Regions from separate parts of the Streptomyces sp. NPDC050619 genome, predicted to be linked through region 1. Evidence: riboswitches for the same ligand, from Rfam matches in the RefSeq annotation. Region 1 holds a riboswitch; each other region holds the start of a gene.
The links. A riboswitch is a leader RNA that binds a small molecule or an ion and turns the genes downstream of it on or off. The one in region 1 is predicted to bind cobalamin.

Region 1 (7,236 bases):
ATTACTGGCAGGCCTCGCAGGACTCGGGGTTTTCCAGGGAGCAGGCGACGGCGTCGGGGTCGGCCGTCTGCTGTACGGGGACGGTCTTCTCGGCCTGGGCCTGTGCCGCGCGGGCGATGCGGGTCGCCGGGCGCGAGCGCAGGTAGTACGTCGTCTTCAGGCCCGACTTCCAGGCGTACGCGTACATCGAGGAGAGCTTGCCGATGGTCGGCGTCTCCAGGAAGAGGTTCAGCGACTGGGACTGGTCCAGGAACGGGGTCCGGGCCGCCGCCATGTCGATCAGTCCGCGCTGCGGGATCTCCCACGCCGTGCGGTACAGGGCCCGTACGTCCTCGGGGATCCAGGCGAAGCCCTGCACCGAGCCGCTTGCCTCGCGCAGCGCCTCCCGGGTGCGGGCGTCCCAGACGCCCAGCGCCTTCAGTTCCTTCACCAGATACGAGTTGACCTGGAGGAACTCGCCGGACAGCGTCTCGCGCTTGAACAGGTTGGAGACCTGCGGCTCGATGCACTCGTACACGCCCGCGATGGACGCGATGGTGGCGGTCGGCGCGATGGCGAGGAGGAGGGAGTTGCGCAGGCCGGTGGTGGCCAGACGTTCCCGCAGGGCCGCCCAGCGCTCCGGCCAGGTCAGCTCCACGTCGTAGTGGTCGGGGTGCAGGACACCCCGGGCCGTACGGGTCTTCTCCCAGGCCGGCAGCGGGCCGCTCCGCTCGGCGAGGTCGGCGGAGGCCTCGTACGCGGTGAGCATGACGCGCTCGGCGATGCGCGTGGAGAGCTGACGAGCTTCCGGCGAGTCGAAGGGCAGGCGCAGCTGGAAGAAGACGTCCTGGAGGCCCATCACACCGAGGCCGACCGGACGCCAGCGCGCGTTCGAGCGGCCCGCCTGCTCCGTGGGGTAGAAGTTGATGTCGACCACGCGGTCCAGAAAGGTGACTGCCGTGCGGACGGTCTCGTCCAGCCGCTCCCAGTCGATGTCGCTGCCTGAGACGAATGCGCCCAGGTTCACCGACCCCAGGTTGCAGACCGCCGTCTCCCCGTCGTCCGTGACCTCCAGGATCTCCGTGCAGAGGTTGGAGGAGTGGACGACGTGCCCCGGCTCGGCCGTCTGGTTGGCGGTGCGGTTGGCGGCGTCCTTGAAGGTCATCCAGCCGTTGCCGGTCTGCGCGAGGGTGCGCATCATACGGCCGTACAGGTCACGGGCGGGGATGGTCCTGCGCGCGAGGCCGGCTGCCTCCGCCTCGCGGTACGCCGCGTCGAACTCCTCGCCCCACAGGTCGGCCAGCTCGGGCGCGTCGGCGGGGGAGAAGAGGGACCACTGCTCGTCCGCGTTCACCCGGCGCATGAACTCGTCCGGGACCCAGTGCGCGAGGTTGAGGTTGTGCGTACGGCGGGCGTCCTCGCCCGTGTTGTCGCGCAGCTCCAGGAACTCCTCGATGTCGGAGTGCCAGGTCTCCAGGTAGACCGCCGCCGCGCCCTTGCGCCGGCCGCCCTGGTTCACGGCGGCGACCGAGGCGTCGAGGGTCTTCAGGAACGGGACGATGCCGTTGGAGTGCCCGTTCGTGCCCCGGATCAGCGAACCGCGGGAGCGGATGCGGGAGTAGGCGATGCCGATGCCTCCGGCGTGCTTCGAGAGGCGGGCGACCTGGTGGTAGCGGTCGTAGATGGAGTCCAGCTCGTCCTTGGGGGAGTCGAGGAGGTAGCAGGACGACATCTGGGGGTGGCGGGTGCCGGAGTTGAAGAGCGTGGGGGAGGAGGGGAGGTAGTCGAGGCGGCTCATGAGCCGGTAGAGCGCGGCGACTTCGTCGAGGGCCCTCGACGTGTCGTCCTCGGCGAGACCGGACGCCACCCGGAGCATGAAGTGCTGGGGCGTCTCGATGACGTTGCGCGTGAGGGGGTGCCGGAGCAGATAGCGGCCGTGCAGGGTGCGCAGGCCGAAGTAGCCGAAGCGGTCGTCGGCGTCCGGGTCGACGAGCGCGTCGAGGCGGTCGGCGTGGATGCGCACGAACTCGGCCGTACGGTCGGCGATGAGCCCTTCCCGATGTCCCACGGCGACGGACTCGGTGAAGGACGTGACGCCCTCGGAGGCGGCCTCGGCGGCGATGTTGATCGTCAGCAGCCGGGCGGCGAGCCGGGAGTAGGCGGGGTCCTCGGAGATGAGACCGGCCGCCGCCTCGGTGGCCAGCTCGCGCAACTCCGTGCCGTCCGCGTGCGCGGACCGGCCGCGCAGCGCGGCGGCGGCGACTCTGCCGGGGTCGGCGTCGGGGAGGTCGGCGGTCAGCTCGGTCAGGGTCCGCAGCAACGCGGCTTTGGGACCGTCGTTCTCCAGGGCTGCTGAAGCCGGTTCGGCTGGCGCGATGGTCACGTGGGGCTCTCCCTCGCTCGGCACGGGGGCCTTGCGGAGGGACAGGGGGGCGGCACGAGCGCACACGGCGTCGCGTCCACCGGCCCATTCCACGAGGCCCGGACGTCAGGGCACCCGACCGCACGGCCGGGCACGCTGTCGGCAGGTCCTCGGACTGAACAGGCGTGCGGATGCACGCGAGTACACCGTTGCGGGACAGTTCCGGATTCGCACCGGATTCCCCTGCGGCGACAGCGAGCACGAGCATACATCTTGTGCCGTGCTCGGGAAGCACCCCCCACATGTTGTGTCGCGTCGGTGTCAGAGCGTCAACTCGTAGGTGAGCAGAGTGATGTCGTCGAGGTGCGGGATCGGGTTCCAGTCGCGCTCGGGAGGCCAGGTCGTGAGGGACTCCGCCCTTCCGGATCGGACCACGGACAGGATCCGTGTCGCTGCCCGGTTGCGGCAGCGCCCATCAGCGGCCTCCGGCCGCGGGGGACGACCAGTGCGCCCAAGACCGTTCGGAGCGTGCCAGTAGGCGGACTCACTCCCGCTCACTGTGAAGGAACGGTGCGGACGAAGCCCAGACGTTCGTAGATGCGGTGGGCGGAGCGCATCGTCCGCTGGGTCGAAGACGGGCCGCCGGATATTTCACCGGCGGCCCGTGAGCACGTACGACTCAGTGTGCGGCGCCCGCCGTGGCCGGCGGCAGCTCCACCGCTACGCCGGGGTCGCCCGCGTCCGCCGTGTAGTCCGAGGGCTTCGTCTCGTCGATGCCCTCCGGAGCCTTCAGCGCCTTGAGGACGAAGGTCAGCACCACGGTGACCACCACGTTCAGCACGAACGCCGTCAGGCCGATGTAGCCGATCTCCCCGATGCCGGGGATCTCCTTCGCCGAGCCGCCGAAGTGCTTCTGCGTCGGCGAGGCCACGCCGTACGCGGCGACCGTGCCGTACACCATGCCGACCGCCCAGCCCGCGAGCAGTGCCCAGCGGTGGAACCAGCGGGTGAACAGGCCGCCGACCAGGGCCGGGAAGGTCTGAAGGATCCAGATGCCGCCGAGCAGCTGGAAGTTGATCGCGACCGTCTTGTCCATCGTCAGGACGAAGACCAGCGCCCCCACCTTCACCAGGAGCGAGACCAGCTTGGAGACCTTGGTCTCCTGCTCCGGCGTCGCGTCCGGCTTGATGAAGTCCTTGTAGATGTTGCGGGTGAAAAGGTTCGCGGCCGCGATCGACATGATCGCCGCCGGCACCAGCGCGCCGATGCCGATCGCCGCGAAGGCCACGCCGGCGAACCAGGCCGGGAACATGTTCTCGAACAGCTGCGGGATCGCCAGCTGCCCGTTGCTGACCTTGACCCCGGCCGCGATCGCCATGAAGCCCAGCAGACCCAGCAGGCCCAGCATCAGCGAGTACAGCGGCAGGATGGTCGTGTTGCGGCGGATCACGTTACGGCTGCGCGAGGACAGCGTCGCCGTAATGGAGTGCGGGTACATGAAGAGCGCGAGCGCGGAGCCCAACGCCAGCGTGGCGTACGTCCATTGGCCCGCCTCTCCCGGCACCAGCGCACCACGTGGCGCGCCCGTCGCCGGGTTGGTCTGGCTGAACGCGTCGCCCGCCTTGGCGAAGATCTCGTCGAAGCCGCCGAGCTTGATCGGGATGTAGATGATCGCCACCGCGATGACGATGTAGATCAGCGTGTCCTTCACGAACGCGATCAGCGCGGGGGCGCGCAGACCCGACGAGTACGTGTACGCCGCCAGCACACCGAAGGCGATCAGCAACGGCAGGTCCTTGACGAACCAGTTGGTGTCCTCGCCGCCGCCGACGCCCATCACGTCCAGCACCGCCTGGATGCCGACCAGCTGGAGCGCGATGTACGGCATCGTCGCGAGGATGCCGGTCACCGCCACGGCGAGCGACAGGCCCTTCGAGCCGAAGCGCCCGCGCACGAAGTCCGACGTCGTCACATACCCGTGCTTGTGCGAGACCGACCACAGGCGGGGGAGGAACGTGAAGATCAGCGGGTAGATCAGGATCGTGTACGGCACCGCGAAGAAGCCGGCCGCGCCCGCCGCGTAGATCGCCGCCGGGACCGCCACGAAGGTGTACGCCGTATACAGGTCGCCGCCGAGCAGGAACCAGGTGACCCAGGTACCGAACGACCGGCCGCCCAGGCCCCATTCGTCGAGGCTGTTCTCGTCCGCGGCCCTGCGCCAGCGCGCGGCCAGGAAGCCCAGGACCGTGACGGCCAGGAAGAAGAAGATGAAGACGGCGAGTGCGACGCCGTTCACGCCGTCGTTCATGCCGACTCACCCTTGCTCTGGGCCGTGCTCTGGGCCTTGCTTTGGGCCGTGCTCTGGGCCGTGCGACCGCGCTGGTCGCGCTGCCACAGCTTGTACGCGGTCATCGTCAGCGCGGTGGAGATCAGCACCCACAGCATCTGGTACCAGTAGAAGAACGGGATGCCGATGAACGCCGGGTCCGTCTTGGCGTACGACCCCACCCACAGCATCGCCACGAAGGGCGCGACGAGGCAGAGCGCTATGACCACGCGGGCCGGTGTCACCACCGGGGGTCTCACTTCAGGCGCTTGTGACATACCGCGGCTCCATCCCCTCACTGATCACCTGTGCAACGCGCAGGCAATCTAGGCGACGGTGTCACGAAAGCGAAAGCCCCCGTCCGCATATCGGCCGTTTATCGGCCCAAGCCGCACCTCATCAGCACATCAACAGCACCCCCAACAGCTCCCTCAGCAGCAGCGGAACCCCTGCCGGGGGTCCGCCTCCTGCCGGTCCGTGCGCATCCGCTCGAAGTCGCGCCGGGAGGGCACCCACGTGTCCGGGTGCTCCTCGCGAACATGCGCGACATAGCGGTCGTATGCCGACTCATCGGTCAACTCCCGCACATACCAGCGCACACTCCTAAGCGCCCGAAGTGTCTGCCGGAATGCCGACCGCACGGCGCTCCTCCTCCTTCTCCTCCCGCGTCGGGATCAGCCCGGCCGGAGCGACGATCTTCGACTCGACGTACGGCGCCTCGCTCAGCGTGGACAGCGCCGGGCGGCGCAGATGCCGGACGCAGACGCGGGCCGCGTCGACGATGACGACGACGATCAGGATCGCGAGGACGGCCGACAGGACGCCGTCCACCGTGGAGTTGGTGACCACGGTGCGCATGTCGTCCATGGACTTGGCGGGCGGCAGCACCTCGCCCCGGTCGATCGCGTCCTGGAACACGGACCGTTGCTTGAAGAAGCCGACCTTCGGGTCGCTGGAGAACACCTTCTGCCAGCTCGCGGTCAGCGTGACCGTGGCGTCCCAGGCGAGCGGAATCCCGGTGATCCAGGCCCACTTGAGGCGTCCCGACTTCACCAGCAGGGTGGTGCAGACGGCCAGCGCGACCGCCGCGAGCAGCTGGTTGGAGATACCGAAGATCGGGAACAGCTGGTTGATCCCGCCCAGGGGTTCATGGACGCCCACCCACAGGAAGTACCCCCACAGCCCGCACACCAGCGCGCTGGTGATGACCAGACCGGGTTTCCAGCTCACGTTCCGGAAGGGCCGGTAGAGGTTGCCCAGCGTGTCCTGGAGCATGAACCGGCCCACGCGCGTGCCCGCGTCCAGCGCGGTCAGGATGAACAGCGCCTCGAACATGATCGCGAAGTGATACCAGAAGGCCCGCAGGCTCCCGCCCGTGACCTCGGAGAAGATCTCCGAGACCCCGACGGCGAGGGTGGGTGCGCCGCCGGTACGGGACAGCAGGGTCGACTCCTTGACGTTCTTGGCCGCCTGGGCGAGCTCGCCGGGGGAGATGGAGTAGCCCCAACCGCTCACCACCTGCGAGGCGTTCTCGACCGTCGTGCCGATCGCCCCCGAGGGCGCGTTCATCGCGAAGTACAGCCCCGGGTCGATGATGCTCGCCGCGACCAGCGCCATGACCGCGACCGACGACTCCATCAGCATGGAGCCGTAGCCGATCATCCGGACCTGCGTCTCCTTCTGGATCATCTTCGGCGTCGTACCGCTCGAAATGAGCGAGTGGAAGCCGGACAGCGCGCCGCAGGCGATGGTGATGAAGACGAAGGGGAACAGCGATCCCGCGAAGACCGGCCCGTCACCGCGTGCGGCGAAGTCGGTGACCGCGTCCATCTTCAGCGTCGGCAGCGTGATGACGACACCGAGGGCCAGCAGGAAGATCGTGCCGATCTTCATGAAGGTGGAGAGGTAGTCGCGGGGCGCCAGCAGCATCCACACCGGCAGGATCGAGGCGACGAAGCCGTACGCCACCAGCCAGATGACCAGGGTGGAGGGCGCGAGCGTGAAGGCGTCCGCCCACGACGACTCGGCCACCCAGCGCCCCGACACCAGCGCGAGCAACAGCAGCGCCACGCCGATCAGCGAGACCTCGGTGACCCGGCCGGGCCGCAGAACCCGCAGGTAGAAGCCCATCAGCAGGGCGATCGGGATCGTCATCGCGATGGAGAAGGTGCCCCACGGCGAGGCGGCCAGGGCGTTCACGATGACCAGGGCCAGCACCCCGAGCAGGATGATCATGATGGCGAAGGCGGCGAGCAGGGCCGCCGCCCCGCCGAACGGGCCGATCTCCTCGCGCGCCATCTGCCCCAGGGACCTGCCGTCCCGGCGGGTGGAGAAGAACAGCACCACCATGTCCTGGACCGCGCCCGCGAAGATCACGCCGGCGATGATCCAGATCGTGCCCGGCAGATAGCCCATCTGCGCGGCCAGCACGGGCCCGACCAGCGGTCCGGCGCCGGCGATCGCCGCGAAGTGGTGGCCAAGCAGCACCCGCCGGTCGGTGGGGTGGAAGTCGATGCCGTTGTTCAGGCGCTCGGCCGGGGTCGCCCGGTTCCGGTCGACCTTGAGCACC
Region 2 (7,236 bases), on a different contig from region 1:
GCACGGCGGCCGAGGACCTCATGGCCACGATCCCGGCCTCGTCGTCCGCGACCAACGACCCGACGCCTTCACAGGCCACCGTCTGAACCCCAGCACCCAGTTACTCAGCCACTCAGCCACTCAGCTACTCAGCCACTCAGCTACTCAAGGAAGAAGCGACATGAAGATCGACTGGGCAGCTCTCGGCTCCGTCTTCGGCGTCAGCCTCGTGGTCACCGTGGGCCTGGTGGCCGTGTTCACGCTCGGCATCGTGGGGCTGTCCCGCCAGGAGCGGGCGGCGGCGCGGGGCGGCTCCGCGGCCTTCGCGGTCACGGGCGCGTACGCGTGCTTCGCCGCGTGTGCGGCGGCGGTGGGGTACGGGATCTACTTGATCGTGGCCTGAGGGCTCGCGCGCATTTCCTCGCCCGTTCTGCTCGGCCGCCTCACGGGTGGTGCGGGCAGGGCGGGCTCTTTTCCGCGTCCGGTGGGAACTTGAGCGTGGTCAGGAGGGATGTCCAGGCGCCCGGAGGGAGCGGGGGAAGCAGCCCGCAGACCTCGGCGGCGGTGGTACGGCCTGCGACGTGGTCGAGGTCGTAGGTGACGGGGCCCAGGGGGGTCTCGCCCCGAAGGAGATGCCCGTCGAAGCCCCATGTCCAGGCGAAGTCGGAGGCGTAGAGCTTGACCGGGTCGCCTCCGCTGTCCTTCCAGAGCTGGGCCTTGCCGTCGTCCGAGGACAGTACGAGGAAGCCCTGCTCGTCGTAGGCATACACCCCCGCGATTTCGTTCGTGACGGGCGTGGGTTCCTTCTCTCCGATCCGCCACACTGAGACGCCTGCCTCGGTGGTCACCGCGACCGCGCGTCCGTCAGACCGGAACACCGCCGCTCGTCCTGTCGCCGTGTACTCCGCCAAGGGGCTGAAGACCTTCTCGTCGATCTTCTTCACGCTGCCGTCGCGCCGCAGTTCCCGCAGCTCCGCGGTTCCGTCGGCCCTCAACACGAGGAACTGCGCGGGATGGTCCGGGCGCCCCACAGCCGTGACGCACGCGCGGTAACTCGTCGCCGAGGTCCACGCGCAACTCCCGTTGTCCAAGCGCCGGACATCGCCTGTCGCACCGTCGATCCGGGCCAGTCCCTTGCCATCGAGCAACAGGAAATCCTTCTTTCCGAAGCGCTGTACGGACTTGATGCTCATGTCACTGTCGGGTCTCGGCGTGTCGCTCGCGGAAGACGGTGATTTCTCGTTCTTGGACGTGAAATCGGCCGTGGTGCGCAGATTCCAGCCGTATTCGCTCCACTCGACGAAGCTCAAGCCGTCCTCGCTGACGACAACGTCGCTCAACCGGTCTGAGTCCGCTTTGTGGATCCGGCGACCCCGCTCGTCGAGAACCGCCTCGTAGACGGCTTCCTCTTCCCCTTCTTCGATCTGGATGCTGGTCAGGGCCACAAGCATGGTGCCCCGGGCGAGACGGTCCACCGCAGAGGTGCCGGTGGATCCTCCCCACCCGAGCGGGTAGACCGTCCTACGCATATCGAACGCCAGCACGTCACGGCCGAGTACCGCATGGGCGAGAACTTTCTTGCCCACGTGTGTCATCACCGTGCCTTCGCCGTCGGCGGTGCCCCAGGGAAGGACCGCTGAACGGCGCAGGCCAGTAATCGGGTCCTGCATGACCAGCCGCAGCGCGTCGGGGTCACCGTCCATGTTGATGTTGCCGGCATCCATGGTCAGGTACCGACCGGTGGCGTCGGTACTGAATTCCTCGGACCACTGCCCCTTGGACTTCCGGTTGTCCGAAGCGGGCAGTCGGGACTGCCACAGCAGCCCGTTCCTCGCCTTCGTCCCCATGACTCGGCCACCGGCACCGAGCGTCGCGCCACCCAAGTCCCACTGCTCCTTGTCGATCCGTCCTGTCGACAGCTCCACCGAACGAACCGCGTAAGTCGTCTCCGTGTCGCCACTCCGATCCGTCGTCACGTTGTCGGCCACCACTGTCAGATGATCAGGCTCCGCGGATCGCAGGCCGATATCTGACAAGCATTCCCCCGCCTCCATCACCTCGTCGGGCGGCGACATTCCCTGTCCTTTCATGGCCTTCGGTTCGACCTTCACCGCGCGCACCCAGGGCTTCAGGTCGGTCCCCTCGCACACCGAGGGGACGATGGACGATTCGACGTGATGCAACAGCCAGGTCCCGTCCGCCGAGAAGTCCAGCTTGTCGGTGATATCCGCGAAGTCGCCCTTCCCCCACTTCCACGACAGGGGCTTCTTTTCCGGCTCCCCGTTCTCGATGTGCCATACCCGCACATCCCCGTATCCCGCCGCCGCGGCGACCTTCGTCCCGTCGTCACTGACGGCCACGGAGTCCATCGATACCGGGGGCCGGGGCAGTTCCCGGGCCTTCGGAGCTCCTCGGTCCAATCCCGTCACGACATACGCCCGCGTCCCGCGCGGGCGGGCTTTCAGCACCGCCATCACCCGACCGTCCGCGGCTGCGGCGACCCCCCTCACCTCCCCTTCCGGAAGGATCCGATGGACGGACACCAGCGAGCTCAACGGCCACGCATGCCGCATCAACGCCGCCTCCGTCTCCGGCAGATCACTCGTGTGATGCGCCGCCGCGGCCAACAGCGCGGCGTCGACGGGTTCGTCGAGCGCCCGGTCGGCGGCGTATTCGACCAGCGCCCTCGCGGCCTCGTTCTTCTTGTCCTGGTTCTCGTCGCGCTGCAGGCCGTACAGGAAATAGCCGAGTGAACCGGCCAGCAGCGCCAGACACGCGACCAGAGCGACCCCCGTACGGCCCCGCCGCACCGAGCGACGGCGGTGCTGTCGGCTGAGGCGGATGAACTCCGTTTCAGCGGTGGAGAGTTCGGCTGGCCGCAGCGCAGCCGACGTCCGCGCGGCCGACAGCTCCCGGCCGCGCAGCAGCAGGTCCGGGTGCTGGTCCGCCTCCTCCCACTCCCGCAGCCGCCCGCGCAGCTTCTCGTGCCAGGTCAGGAACGCCCGTGATGCGTCCAGCCAGTCCCGCAGGGTCGGCCACTGCCGCACCAGCGCCTCGTGTGCCAGCGCGACGGTCTCCTTCCCGGAACTGTCACGGGCGATGACGAGGAGCCGGGTGTTCGCCAACGCCTGGGCGGTGGTGCGGAGTTCCGGCGAAAGCTGGTCGAAGCCGCGAGCCGCGCGAGCGTACTCCCTGCCCTTCACCGGGCGCACCAGGCATTCGAAAAGGCGGCGGGCTACGGCCGGTTCCGGACCGCCGGGTGCCTTGCAGACCTGGGCCAGCTGGTGGTCGGCGTACCGGGCCAGCGCTCCTTCGACACCGCCGATCTCCCGGTACGCCGCATGGGTGAGACGGCTGTGCTCCTGTCGCTCCCACAGCTCCGCGAGCGCGAACTCCACCAGGGGCAGGGCGCCCGGTTCGCCGCCCGCTTCGGCCACGACCAGTTCGGCCAGGCCCGGTTCGAACTCCACTCCGGGAATGGCGTCGATCGGGCGCCGCACCACCTCGTCCAGTTGTCCGGACGTCATCGGCGCGATCATCTGGACCGTCCCGCTGAGCGCCTCCGCACGGCCTCCAGTGACGAGTTCCTCCAGGGAGGCCGAGCGCAGGGTCGCCAGTACGCACAGACGGCGGCCGGCCGGGTGGACGGCGCGGGCCATCGGGAGCAGCACATCCAGCAGCGCCCGGGCGTCGGCCGGGCGGGCACCCACCGTCTCCTCGAACTGGTCGAGGAGGATGACGTGGCCTGCCGTACCGGCGTGTTCGAGGATGCGGGCGCCGAGCAGGGTGGCCGCGTCCGGGTCGCCGCCGAGGTGTCGTGCGAGGTGCCGTACGGGAGGGAACTGGTCGCCGAGGGCCTCCGCCAGGGTGCGTACGGGGTCGGTGTCCGGCTGGCCGACGAAGTCCGTGACGGTGTGGCCCGCGGAGCGGAGCAGGGGCAGCACGCCGGCGCGCACCAGCGAGGACTTGCCCACTCCCGACGCCCCGGCCACCGGCACGAAGGGGTGGTCGCGGAGAGCGGCGGTGATGCGTTCGCTGTCCGCCCGGCGGGCGTAGAAGACCGCCGCGTCCTGCTCCCGGAAGGGTTCCAGGCCGCGGAACGGGCAGACCCGCAGCGACGGGTCGAGCCCGAGCAGCAGGGCGGCGGGGATCAGGTACGCAGTCGTCGCCCCGGTGCCGACGTCCGCGGCCACCGTCATGCCGACGACCCCGCCCTGCTCGGTGTCCCACACCGGCGCTCCGCTGAACCCCTGTTCGACGGCCGTCCCGTGGGACTCCATGGAGGTCCAGCCCTTGCCGACGGGCGCCCGGAGCCGGCCGTGCGCCCACACCCCGTGGTCCTCGGTCCGGGACGGGAAGCCCAGCACCCGGAACGGGTGGTCCCACACGGCCGTACCGCCCGCGAACCGGACCGGAGCGGTCCCCGGCACCGCCGCGTTCAGGGTCAGCAGAGCGATGTCGCCGCCGCCGTCTCCGGTCACCGGACGCCACTGGGTCACGGTGGCCCTCAGCCGGGAGGAGGGCGGGGTCAGCAGGGGGAAGTCGACGGCCACGGGAGCGGTGGGCGGCACCGGGTCCGCCTCGCCGGTGCCGAGCGCGTCCGCGACGACGTGCGCGCACGTGCACAGGGTGCGCTCCGCGATCAGAAAGCCGCAGCCGGCGACCTGCCCGTCCGCGCTCCAGAACCGTGCGATACCCCGCGGGAGTTCGTCATCAGGAGCGGTCGTCGCCATCACGCTGCCCCGGGATGACGGACTCGTCCGGATTCGCCCACTGCATACTCACCGTGAAGTGCGCCTCGGTCGCCCCCCGCGCCACCACGACCCCCGCCTCCGCGCTGAGCGTGATCCCGAACTCGACGGTCACCGATCCGGGCGGTCTCGGCAACGCGCGGGCGCCGTCGACCACCGCGCCGAGCGCGGGCCGCACTCGGGCGAGGGCCTGCTGGAGGGTCTCGGCCGCACCCGCGACCACTGCGCCGCGCGACACACGCCGCACCCCGGCCGGCCCGTCCCCGGCCACCTCCAGCAGCACGATCTGACCGTCGTCGAGGAGCATCTCGCCCACGTACGCCACCGTGCGTCCCCTCCCGCATCCACCGCGCCCCCGTATGAGGCATGGGTGATATTGCAGGCGCTCACGTTCCGCGTTCACAAGCGGGTTCGTCGAATGCCGCCCGTGGAGGGGAATTCCGTTCAAGCAGGTCCCGTCGGCCGCCCCGCCGTGCTAGCGATGTGGGCCTCAGCACACTCCGCTCTCGCAGGTCAACAGCAAGTTGACGGCCCTTCCAACCCCGTGGTGGACTGCCGGAGCCAATACGGCGGCAGGAGAGGAAGCCGGTGCGAATCCGGCGCGGTCCCGCCACTGTCACCGGGGTAGGAAGCCCCGGGAGCCAGGAACTCTCGCCGCCGGTCTCGTCGAACCAGGGCGTGGACACCCTGAGTGAGGACATATCGCCATGTGCGGCTGCCTGTTGAGGTTCACCACCAGCACCCTGTCTGTGACAGCGGTCGGCTGAGTCCATGCGTGCCGATCGCGTCTTCGCGTACGGCGCCGCCGCCGGCCTCCTCGGTGACCTGCTCCTCGGCGATCCACGCCGCGGGCATCCGGTCGCCGCGTTCGGGCGGGCCGCGGGTGCCGTGGAGCGGGTGTTGTGGCGGGACCACCGGGGGTGGGGCGCGCTGCATGCCCTCGTGTGCGCGGGTGGTGCCATGGCGCTCGGCGCCGTCGCCTCTCGTGCCGTACGGACGTCCCCTGCCGCCTCCGTCGCGCTGACCGGTGCCGCCACCTGGGCCGTCGTGGGCGGGACTTCGCTTGCCCGGGAGGCGCGTGGCATCGGGGGTGCGCTGGAGGCGGGGGACATCGAGGCCGCCCGGGCGCGGCTGCCGCGGTTGTGCGGGCGGGATCCGCAGGCCCTTGATGCCGATGGGATCGCTCGGGCTGTGGTGGAGTCCGTTGCTGAGAACACGTCCGATGCGGTGGTCGGGGCGCTGGTGTGGGGGGCCGTAGCCGGCGTACCCGGGCTGCTCGGGTTCCGGGCCGTGAACACCCTTGACGCCATGGTCGGGCACAAGTCGCCCCGGTATCGGCGGTACGGGTGGGCCTCCGCCCGGCTCGACGACCTCGCCGGGTGGCCGGGAGCGCGGCTGACCGCCGTACTGAGCGCGGTGGCGGGTCCGGATCCGCGCGGGGCCGTGCGGGCCTGGCGGGCGGACGCGGCGAAGCATCCGAGTCCCAACGCCGGGCCCGTGGAGGCGTCGTTCGCGGGGGCGCTCGGGGTACGGCTGGGCGGGACGTTGTCGTACGGCGGGCGGGTGGAGCATCGCCCGGTGCTGAACGGAGCGGGCCGCGCCGTCACCACAAAGGATGTCGAACGGGCCGTACGACTCTCGCAACGCGTCAGTTGGCTCGCTCTCGGCGGGTGCGTGGCCGCACGGCTTCTCACGAAGGGGCGTACCTCATGAACGGCGGTCTCCTCGTCGCCGGTACCACCTCCGACGCCGGCAAGAGTGTCGTCACCGCCGGGATCTGCCGGTGGCTGGTGCGGCAGGGGGTCAAGGTCGCTCCCTTCAAGGCGCAGAACATGTCCCTGAATTCGTTCGTGACGCGGGAGGGCGCCGAGATCGGGCGGGCGCAGGCCATGCAGGCGCAGGCCTGCCGGGTCGAGCCCACCGCGCTGATGAATCCCGTGCTGCTCAAGCCGGGGGGCGAGCAGAGCAGTCAGGTCGTGCTCATGGGGAAGCCCGTGGGTGAGATGAGTGCCCGTGGCTATCACGGCGGGCGGCAGCAGCGGCTGCTCGGGACCGTTCTCGACTGTCTCGCCGAATTGCGGGGCACGTATGACGCGGTGATCTGTGAGGGGGCCGGCAGTCCTGCCGAGATCAATCTGCGGCGGACCGACATCGTGAACATGGGCGTGGCGCGCAATGCGCGGCTGCCCGTGCTCGTGGTCGGTGACATCGACCGCGGCGGGGTGTTCGCCTCCTTCTTCGGGACCGTCGCGCTCTTGTCGCCCGAGGACCAGGAACTTGTCGCCGGGTTTCTGGTCAACAAGTTCCGCGGGGATGTCAGCCTGCTGGAACCAGGGTTGGAGATGCTGCACGGGCTCACCGGGCGGCGGACGTACGGCGTGCTGCCCTTCCGGCACGGGCTCGGCATCGACGAGGAGGACGGGCTGCGCGTGTCTCTGCGGGGGACGGTGCGGGAGTCGAACACCGCCCCGCCCGTCGGCGAGGACGTGCTGCGGGTCGCCGTCTG
Region 3 (7,236 bases), on a different contig from region 1:
TGAGCGACGCGCACCACCGTGAAGGCTCATTCCAGGACAGCGAGGTGGTCGGCCGCGCCGCCGCGCCACTCGATGAGGAAGAGGGTCGCGTCATCGCTGGTCGCTCCGCGTTCCTGTTTCAGGGTGTGGGAGAGCCGGAGCGCTGTGGCCCGTAGTCCTTCCCCGGTGGGCTCGATGCGGTTGACGCAGGCGATGAGCCGTTCCTCGCCGAACAGTTCCCCTACCTCGTCGCGTTCCTCGATCAGGCCGTCGGTGTAGCACAGCACCCGGTCGCCCCGCTGGAGTGTGTATCCGCTGACCCGGGGCTGGGCGCCGCCGAAGCCGACGGGCAGGGTGGTGGGGCCTGCCAGCTGGCGGGCGACCTGATGGTCGCGGATCAGCAGAGGTGCGGGGTGGCCCGCGTTGACCCATTGCAGGCGGCCGGTCGTGATGTTGAGGTTCATCATCTGTGCGGTGACGAAGTGGTCGGTCCCGAACTGCTCGGCGATGGCCTGGTCCATGAACGCGTACTTCTCGGCGAGGCTGATGCCGGCGCGTCTCGCGTGCCGGTAGGCGCCGACGGCGACGGTCGCCATCGTGGCCGCGTCCAGGCCATGGCCCATCGCGTCAATCACGGCCGCATGCAGGATGTCGTCGTTGAGGGCGTAGTCGAAACTGTCGCCGGCGATGTCGTAGACGGGCTCCAGGATGCCCGCCACCTCGACCTGCGGCACGGACATCGACAGCGGCGGCAGCAGACTCCACTGCATCTCCGCGGCCACGCTCATCGGCTCGCGGCGCCGGGCCTGGAAGAAGCGGTCCGTGTAGGCGTGCTTGGTGACCAGCATGTCGGCGACCAGACCCGCGAGCCTGCGCAGCAGCCGCCGGTCGTCGTCATCGACCCTGTCCAGGGTGAGCGCCATCACCCCGACCTCGTCACTGCCGTCCAGCAACGGCAGGTACATCCGAACGCCGCCGGCCTGCGGGACCTCTACCGGGGCCATCCGCAGGAAGGCCGTGCCGGCCGCGGAGTCGCCGATCGCTTCGGGTGCACCGACCAGCAGCCCCCTCCCCGGCAGCGGCACGAGGAACTCCTGCGCATAGTCCTGAAGGAGGATCGAGACGTCCCGTCCGCCGACCTTGGACACTTCCTCGGCGATCAACGGAGCGACCAACTGCGGTGGCATCTCGTGTGCCCGGTCCAGCAGGACCCCGAGCAACCGCTCTCCGAATCCTTCCGACCGGTCCACTCCGGCTCCCCCGGCTTGCCCGGTTTTGTCGGGCTGCGGCTCACTCTCGGCCACAGCCGCCCCCTACCGGCCTGAATGGCGCATTGCCGATCGCCGGTGTGCATCGTCCACGGCCTTCTCGTCCTGCAAGCATGCGCATCGCTCGATCATCACGCGCCGCGCCAGGGCTCACCGCGCGCAACCGCATCCGCGCCCGGCGAATCGCCCGAACGGGGCAGGCGGCCGAGATTGCCGATGCGGTCGGGCACTGACTGCGCGCTCGACGAACTCTCACCCGGCGTTCAACGCGCGCAGTGCTTCAGCAACTCCGAAGTCCGCTCGTCCACCACCCGGTACCGCACGATCCGGCCGTCTTTCGCCCCCTCCACGATGCCCGCCGTGCGCAGCAGGCGCAGGGCCTGGGAGACGGCGGTGTCCTTCATGCCGGTGGCGACGGCCAGGTCGGAGACGGCCAGCGGGCCGGCTCCGTGGAGGGCGAGGAGGAGGGCCAGGCGGCCGGGGTCGGCGAGGAGGGAGAAGCGGTCGGCCCAGGTGCGTACGTGATCGGGCTCGCCGACGGCGGCGATGGCATCGCAGACCCGATGTCCGTCGATGGTGCGCAGGCCGGCCCGCTCCGCGGGGACGAGGTGCATGGGGTCATCATCGCAGCTGCCTGTGCGGCCGGTGATGTCTTCTTCTCAACTTGCCTTGATACCTGAGCAGATATGCAGCCTTGCAGGTGTCGGCCGTGGCTTCTAGGGTGGGCGGGCCGTGGTGTTCGGGAAGACCGGTGACAGCCCTTCGGGGCTCAGGCCGGAGCGGCCCTCGCCACTGTGATCGGGTAGTTCCCGTCCCATGTACATCCCATGTACGACGCCACTGGCCCTCGGGCCGGGAAGGCAGGGGCGGGCGCGTCGACCCGTCAGCCAGGAGACCGGCCACGGCATCACGAAGCTGATCCACGAGGTGCTGGAGCGTGACTGTATGAGCGTGCCCAAAGGTGTGCCCCAGGGTGGTCCCCATGCTGCGCCCCATGGCGGTCCCCATGGCGGGTCCGAAATCGCCGCCGCCACTGGGTCCTTCCGCTGGCGCCGTGAGGACACCGTCCGTACCGCCGGGCTGCTGGGGGTGATCGTCGCCCTGCATGTCGTGGCCTTCGGGATTCTGTTCCTGCTGGTGATACCGAGTCACTACGAGATGGGCTCCAAGGCGTTCGGGGTCGGACTGGGCGTCACCGCGTACACGCTGGGCATGCGGCACGCCTTCGACGCCGACCACATCGCGGCGATCGACAACACCACCCGCAAACTGATGGCGGACGGCAAGCGGCCCGTGTCGGTGGGTTTCTGGTTCGCCCTCGGGCACTCCAGCGTGGTGGTCGTCATGGCGCTGCTGGTCGCCGGCGGGGCGAAGCTCGCGGGCACCCTGATGGACGACGGGTCCCGCAGCCACCAGATCCTCGGGACCGTCGGTACGACGGTTTCCGGATCGTTCCTGTATCTCATCGCCGCCCTCAACCTGGTCGCGCTCCTGGGCATCCTGCGCGTCTTCAGGGCCATGCGCGGCGGACGCTACGACGAGGCCGAGCTGGAGGCGCACCTCGACGCCCGCGGCTTCATGAATCGCGTGCTGGGCCGGTTCACCAAGTCCATCACCCGCCCCGGCCAGATGTTCCCGCTCGGTTTCCTCTTCGGCATCGGATTCGATACGACGACGGAGGTCCTGCTGCTGGCCATGGCCGGCAGCGGTGCCGCCGCCGGGCTGCCCTGGTACGCGATCCTGTGCCTGCCGCTGCTGTTCGCGGCGGGCATGAGCCTGTTCGACACGCTGGACGGCACGTTCATGAACTTCGCCTACCAGTGGGCGTTCTCCAACCCGGTGCGGAAGGTCTTCTACAACCTCGCCATCACCGGCCTGTCCATCGCGGTGGCCTTCTTCGTCGGCACCATCGAGCTGGTGGGCGTCCTGCACGACAAACTCGGCCTGCGCGACCGCGTCACCGGCTGGATCGCCGGCCTGGACCTGGACAACGTCGGCTACGTCATCGTCGGTCTGTTCGTGGTCGTCTGGGCAGCGGCCCTCGCGTACTGGCGGCTGGCCAGGGTCGAGGAGCGCTGGGCCGTCCGCCCTGCCGACACCGGCTGAGGGACCGTGTGAGGGTGTAGCGCGCTACACCCTCACACGGGTGCCTCCTCACCCGACCGCCCGGCCCGCGTCCTCTAGCTTTGCCCCATGTGGAAAACGGTCCAGCGCGCCGCGTGGGCCACGGTGCATCTCGTGGTGGCCGCGGCGATGGCGTTCGGCGTGTGGATCTTCATCACCGTGCTGTTGATCACCGCCATCGGCACGCTCGCGGTGGTCGGTGCGTGGATACTGCCCGAGACGGTGCTGCTGATCCGCCGGATCGCCGGGGCCAAGCGGCAGCTGACGTCCGCCTGGACCGAGCGGCGGATTCCCGAGGCCTATCAGGGCCTCGACGGAACCCTGCGCGAGCGCCTGCGGATCGCCGTACGCGATCCCAGCACGCTCATCGATCTGCGCTGGATGCTCGCCTACTACTTCTACGGCGCGCTCGTCTTCCTCGCGCTGCCGCTGTGGCCCGTAGGGCTGGTCGTCGACGGCGTGTGGTGCGGGCTGCTGCGGCGGCGCGCGGTGGTGCTGCCGCTGATCGTGCGGCTCGCGGACATCGAGGCCCACTGGTCGACCGTACTGCTCATGCCGTCCCCCAAGGCCCAGCTGGCCGCGCGGGTGGAGGAGCTGAAGGAGACCCGGGCCGACGCGATCGCCGCGCACGGTGCCGAGCTGCGCCGCATCGAGCGGGACCTGCACGACGGTGCGCAGGCCCGGCTGGTGGCCCTGTCCATGCGGATCGGGCTCGCCAAGCGCGCCTACGACCATGATCCCGAGGCCGCGCGCAAGCTGCTGGACGACGCCCAGGACCAGGCCGAGGAGGCGCTGACGGAGCTGCGGCACGTGGTGCGCGGCATCCATCCGCCGATCCTCACCGACCGCGGACTGGTCGGCGCGGTGCGGGCGCTGGCCGCCGGCAGCGGACTCACCGTGTCCGTCGACGACGACGGCGTGGACGAGGGCCCGCGGGCGCCCGCGGCCGTGGAGGCCGCCGCCTACTTCGTGGTGGCCGAGTCGCTGACCAACGTCGCCAAGTACAGCGGGGTGACGCGGGCCGAGGTCCGGCTCGCCCGCACCCGGCGCGGGCTGACGGTGCGGGTGCGCGACGAGGGCCGGGGCGGCGCCGACGAGGCCGGTGGTTCGGGGCTCCTCGGCATGCGGCGGCGGGTCGCGGCGCTGGACGGGACGTTCGATGTGACCAGCCCGGCCGGAGGGCCGACCGTGATCGATGTGGAGCTGCCGTGCGTGTGGTGATCGCCGAGGACAACGCCCTGCTCAGGGAAGGACTCGTGCTGCTGTTGACGTCCGCCGGGCATGAGGTGGCCGCCGTCGTCGGCACCGGTCCCGAGGTCGTGCCGGCGTTGCTGGAGCACCGGCCGGATGTGGCCGTGCTGGATGTGCGGATGCCGCCGAGGTTCCGTGACGAGGGGCTGCGTGCGGCGCTGGAGGCGCGTAAGGAGATTCCTTGGCTGCCGGTGCTGGTGCTCTCGCAGTATGTCGAGGAGTCGTATGCCGCTGAGTTGTTGGGTGGTGGGAGCAGTGGTGTGGGTTATCTGCTCAAGGACCGGGTGGGTCGGGTGGATGAGTTCCTCGACGCGCTGGAGCGGGTCGCGGGTGGGGGGACCGCTCTCGATCCCGAGGTGGTGACCGAGTTGCTGTCCCGGCGGCGGGACACTCCGCTGGACTCGCTCACTCCGCGGGAGCGGGAGGTGCTGAAGCTGATGGCGGAGGGGCATGACAACGCCACCATCGCCAAGAGTCTCGTCGTCACCGAGCGCGCGGTCCACAAGCACATCGGCAACGTCTTTCTGAAGCTGGGGCTGCCGGTGAGGGACAGCGGGCACCGCCGGGTGCTGGCCGTACTGGCGTATCTGGCGCACGCGCCGGAGTGACGCCGGTACGGCCGTTCCGGGTAATGGTGTAGCGGGTCCTCAGCCCGCGTGACGTTCCGCCAGCAGTTCCGGCTGCTCCCTCAATTCGCCCAGCGGGAGGGTGTGCTGGGTCTGGAGGACCTTCGCGCGCAGGTAGCGGACGTTGTGCGCGGTGGTGAAGACGCCGGTCGGGATCCTGTCCTGGACGTCGATGCCGAGATCCCTCAACTGGTCTGCCTTGTCGGGGTTGTTGGAGAGCAGGTCCAGGCTCGGGATGTCGAGGGCCCGCAGCATCTGGGCGGCCGCCGTGTAGTCGCGGGCGTCCTCGGGCAGGCCCAGCGCGGTGTTGGCGGCGTACGTGTCGAGGCCCTGGTCCTGGAGGGCGTACGCGTCGAGCTTGTTGTAGAGGCCGATGCCGCGGCCCTCCTGGCGGAGGTAGAGCAGGACGCCGCCGCGGTCGGCGATGCGCTCGACCGCCTCGCGCAGCTGCGGTCCGCAGTCGCAGCGGGCCGAGCCGAAGACGTCCCCGGTCAGGCACTCGGAGTGCAGCCGGACCAGCGGGGTGGTGCCGGGCGCCGGGTCGCCGAGGACGACGGCCAGGTGTTCCTGGCCGTCGGCGAGGCCGTGGAAGGTGACCAGGTCGGCGTCGACGCCGTAGCCGTCGTGGAAGCGCAGGGGGACGCGGACGCGGGAGCGGGGGGTGGCGGTGGGGAAGTCGGGCATGGGGTTCTCCCGGGTCCGGTGCTCATATCTGCTTCAGATTTGAAACAGATCTACGGCTAGGGACCCTACCCCATGCTTTAAAGTTGAAGCAATGCTCTGTGATGCAGGTTATGGGCGTTGTAGGCGTTTTGGGCGGGGCGCGTTATGAGCGGGAGGCGTTATGAGCAGGACGGAGAGGAGCGTCGGCGCCACGGGACGTCCTCGGGTGCGGACTGGGCGTCGTCCCCCTGGAGCCCCTGCGCGATCCCCGTGCAGATCTCCTCCAGCTGATCCACCTGCTCCGGAGTGAGCCGGTCGAAGAGGGAGGCGCGGACTGTCTCGACGTGGCCGGGCGCCGTCCGCTCCAGCACCGCCATCCCCTCTTCGGTGAGCGCGGCGACGCTGCCCCGCTTGTCCCCTCGGCAGTTCTCGCGCCGCAGCAGGCCGTCCTTCTCCAGGCGGGTGACCGCGTACGTCAGCCGGCTGCGGGTGATCTTCAGCTTCTCCGCGAGATCGGTCATGCGCAGACGGTGCTCCGGCATTTCGGAGAGGTAGGCGAGGATGGAGTAGTAGAGGTGTGGCATGCCGGCCTCCTGCTGGAGCTGCCGGTCGATCGCGTCCTCCAGGAGGAGCGACGCGGCGACGTACGCGCGCCAGGCGCGCTGCTCCTTCGAGGTGAGCCAGCGAGTCGTCATGCCCCCAGTGTAGGTTTGTTTCAAACTTGAACCAAGCCCGCCGTGCCGCCGCCTTCGAGAGGGACCGCGCCGATGCCTCACCCGTACGTCCTCCTCTCCGCCGCCGTCTCCCTCGACGGCTACCTGGACGACACCGGCCCCGACCGCCTGCTGCTCTCCAGCCCGGCCGACTTCGACCGGGTCGACGAGGTGCGGGCGTCCGTCGACGCGATCCTCGTCGGCGCGGGGACCATTCGGGCCGACAACCCGCGGCTGCTGGTCAACTCGCCGGAGCGGCGGGCCGCGCGGGTCGCCGCGGGGAATCCGGAGTATCCGCTCAAGGTCACGGTCAGCGGGTCGGGCGAGCTCGATCCGACGGCGAAGTTCTGGCACACGGGTGGGGAGAAGATCGTCTATACGACGGAGGAGGGGGCGGGGCGGGTTCGGGGGGTGGGGCTGACGGCGGAGGTGGTGCCTCTGGTTTCTCAGGGTGGTGAACTGGACTGGCGGCTGTTGCTGGAGCATCTGTACGACGTCCGGGGGGTCCGCCGTCTGATGGTCGAGGGCGGCGGGCAGATCCACACCCAGCTGCTCCGGCAGGGCCTCGCCGACGAGCTCCAGCTGGTGCTGGCCCCGCTGTTCGTCGGCGAT

Region 2: it holds a riboswitch for cobalamin, as region 1 does, so the genes downstream of both, AB0I77_RS11140 (cobalamin biosynthesis protein) here and AB0I77_RS08985 (ribonucleoside-diphosphate reductase subunit alpha) in region 1, are expected to answer to the same signal.
Region 3: it holds a riboswitch for cobalamin, as region 1 does, so the genes downstream of both, AB0I77_RS29475 (HoxN/HupN/NixA family nickel/cobalt transporter) here and AB0I77_RS08985 (ribonucleoside-diphosphate reductase subunit alpha) in region 1, are expected to answer to the same signal.

What each region holds. Positions count from the first base shown of each region.
Region 1 covers NZ_JBFAIR010000004.1:131,531-138,766, reverse strand. The annotation lists gene AB0I77_RS08990 (ribonucleotide-diphosphate reductase subunit beta) at 1-2, opposite strand, end outside; gene AB0I77_RS08985 (ribonucleoside-diphosphate reductase subunit alpha) at 2-2,362, opposite strand; cobalamin riboswitch at 2,485-2,626, opposite strand; partial or broken gene AB0I77_RS08980 (GNAT family N-acetyltransferase) at 2,663-2,734, opposite strand; gene mctP (monocarboxylate uptake permease MctP) at 3,021-4,649, opposite strand; gene AB0I77_RS08970 (DUF3311 domain-containing protein) at 4,646-4,945, opposite strand; gene AB0I77_RS08965 (YbdD/YjiX family protein) at 5,099-5,308, opposite strand; gene AB0I77_RS08960 (carbon starvation CstA family protein) at 5,271-7,236, opposite strand, start outside.
Region 2 covers NZ_JBFAIR010000005.1:71,714-78,949, forward strand. The annotation lists gene AB0I77_RS11120 (inorganic phosphate transporter) at 1-86, shown strand, start outside; gene AB0I77_RS11125 (hypothetical protein) at 161-382, shown strand; gene AB0I77_RS11130 (serine protease) at 423-4,712, opposite strand; gene AB0I77_RS11135 (CU044_2847 family protein) at 4,693-5,037, opposite strand; cobalamin riboswitch at 5,262-5,404, shown strand; gene AB0I77_RS11140 (cobalamin biosynthesis protein) at 5,502-6,443, shown strand; gene AB0I77_RS11145 (cobyric acid synthase) at 6,440-7,236, shown strand, end outside.
Region 3 covers NZ_JBFAIR010000020.1:24,707-31,942, reverse strand. The annotation lists gene AB0I77_RS29485 (PP2C family protein-serine/threonine phosphatase) at 27-1,229, opposite strand; gene AB0I77_RS29480 (metalloregulator ArsR/SmtB family transcription factor) at 1,511-1,861, opposite strand; cobalamin riboswitch at 1,941-2,166, shown strand; gene AB0I77_RS29475 (HoxN/HupN/NixA family nickel/cobalt transporter) at 2,193-3,353, shown strand; gene AB0I77_RS29470 (histidine kinase) at 3,441-4,592, shown strand; gene AB0I77_RS29465 (response regulator transcription factor) at 4,580-5,230, shown strand; gene ribA (GTP cyclohydrolase II) at 5,270-5,932, opposite strand; gene AB0I77_RS29455 (MarR family transcriptional regulator) at 6,091-6,606, opposite strand; gene AB0I77_RS29450 (dihydrofolate reductase family protein) at 6,679-7,236, shown strand, end outside.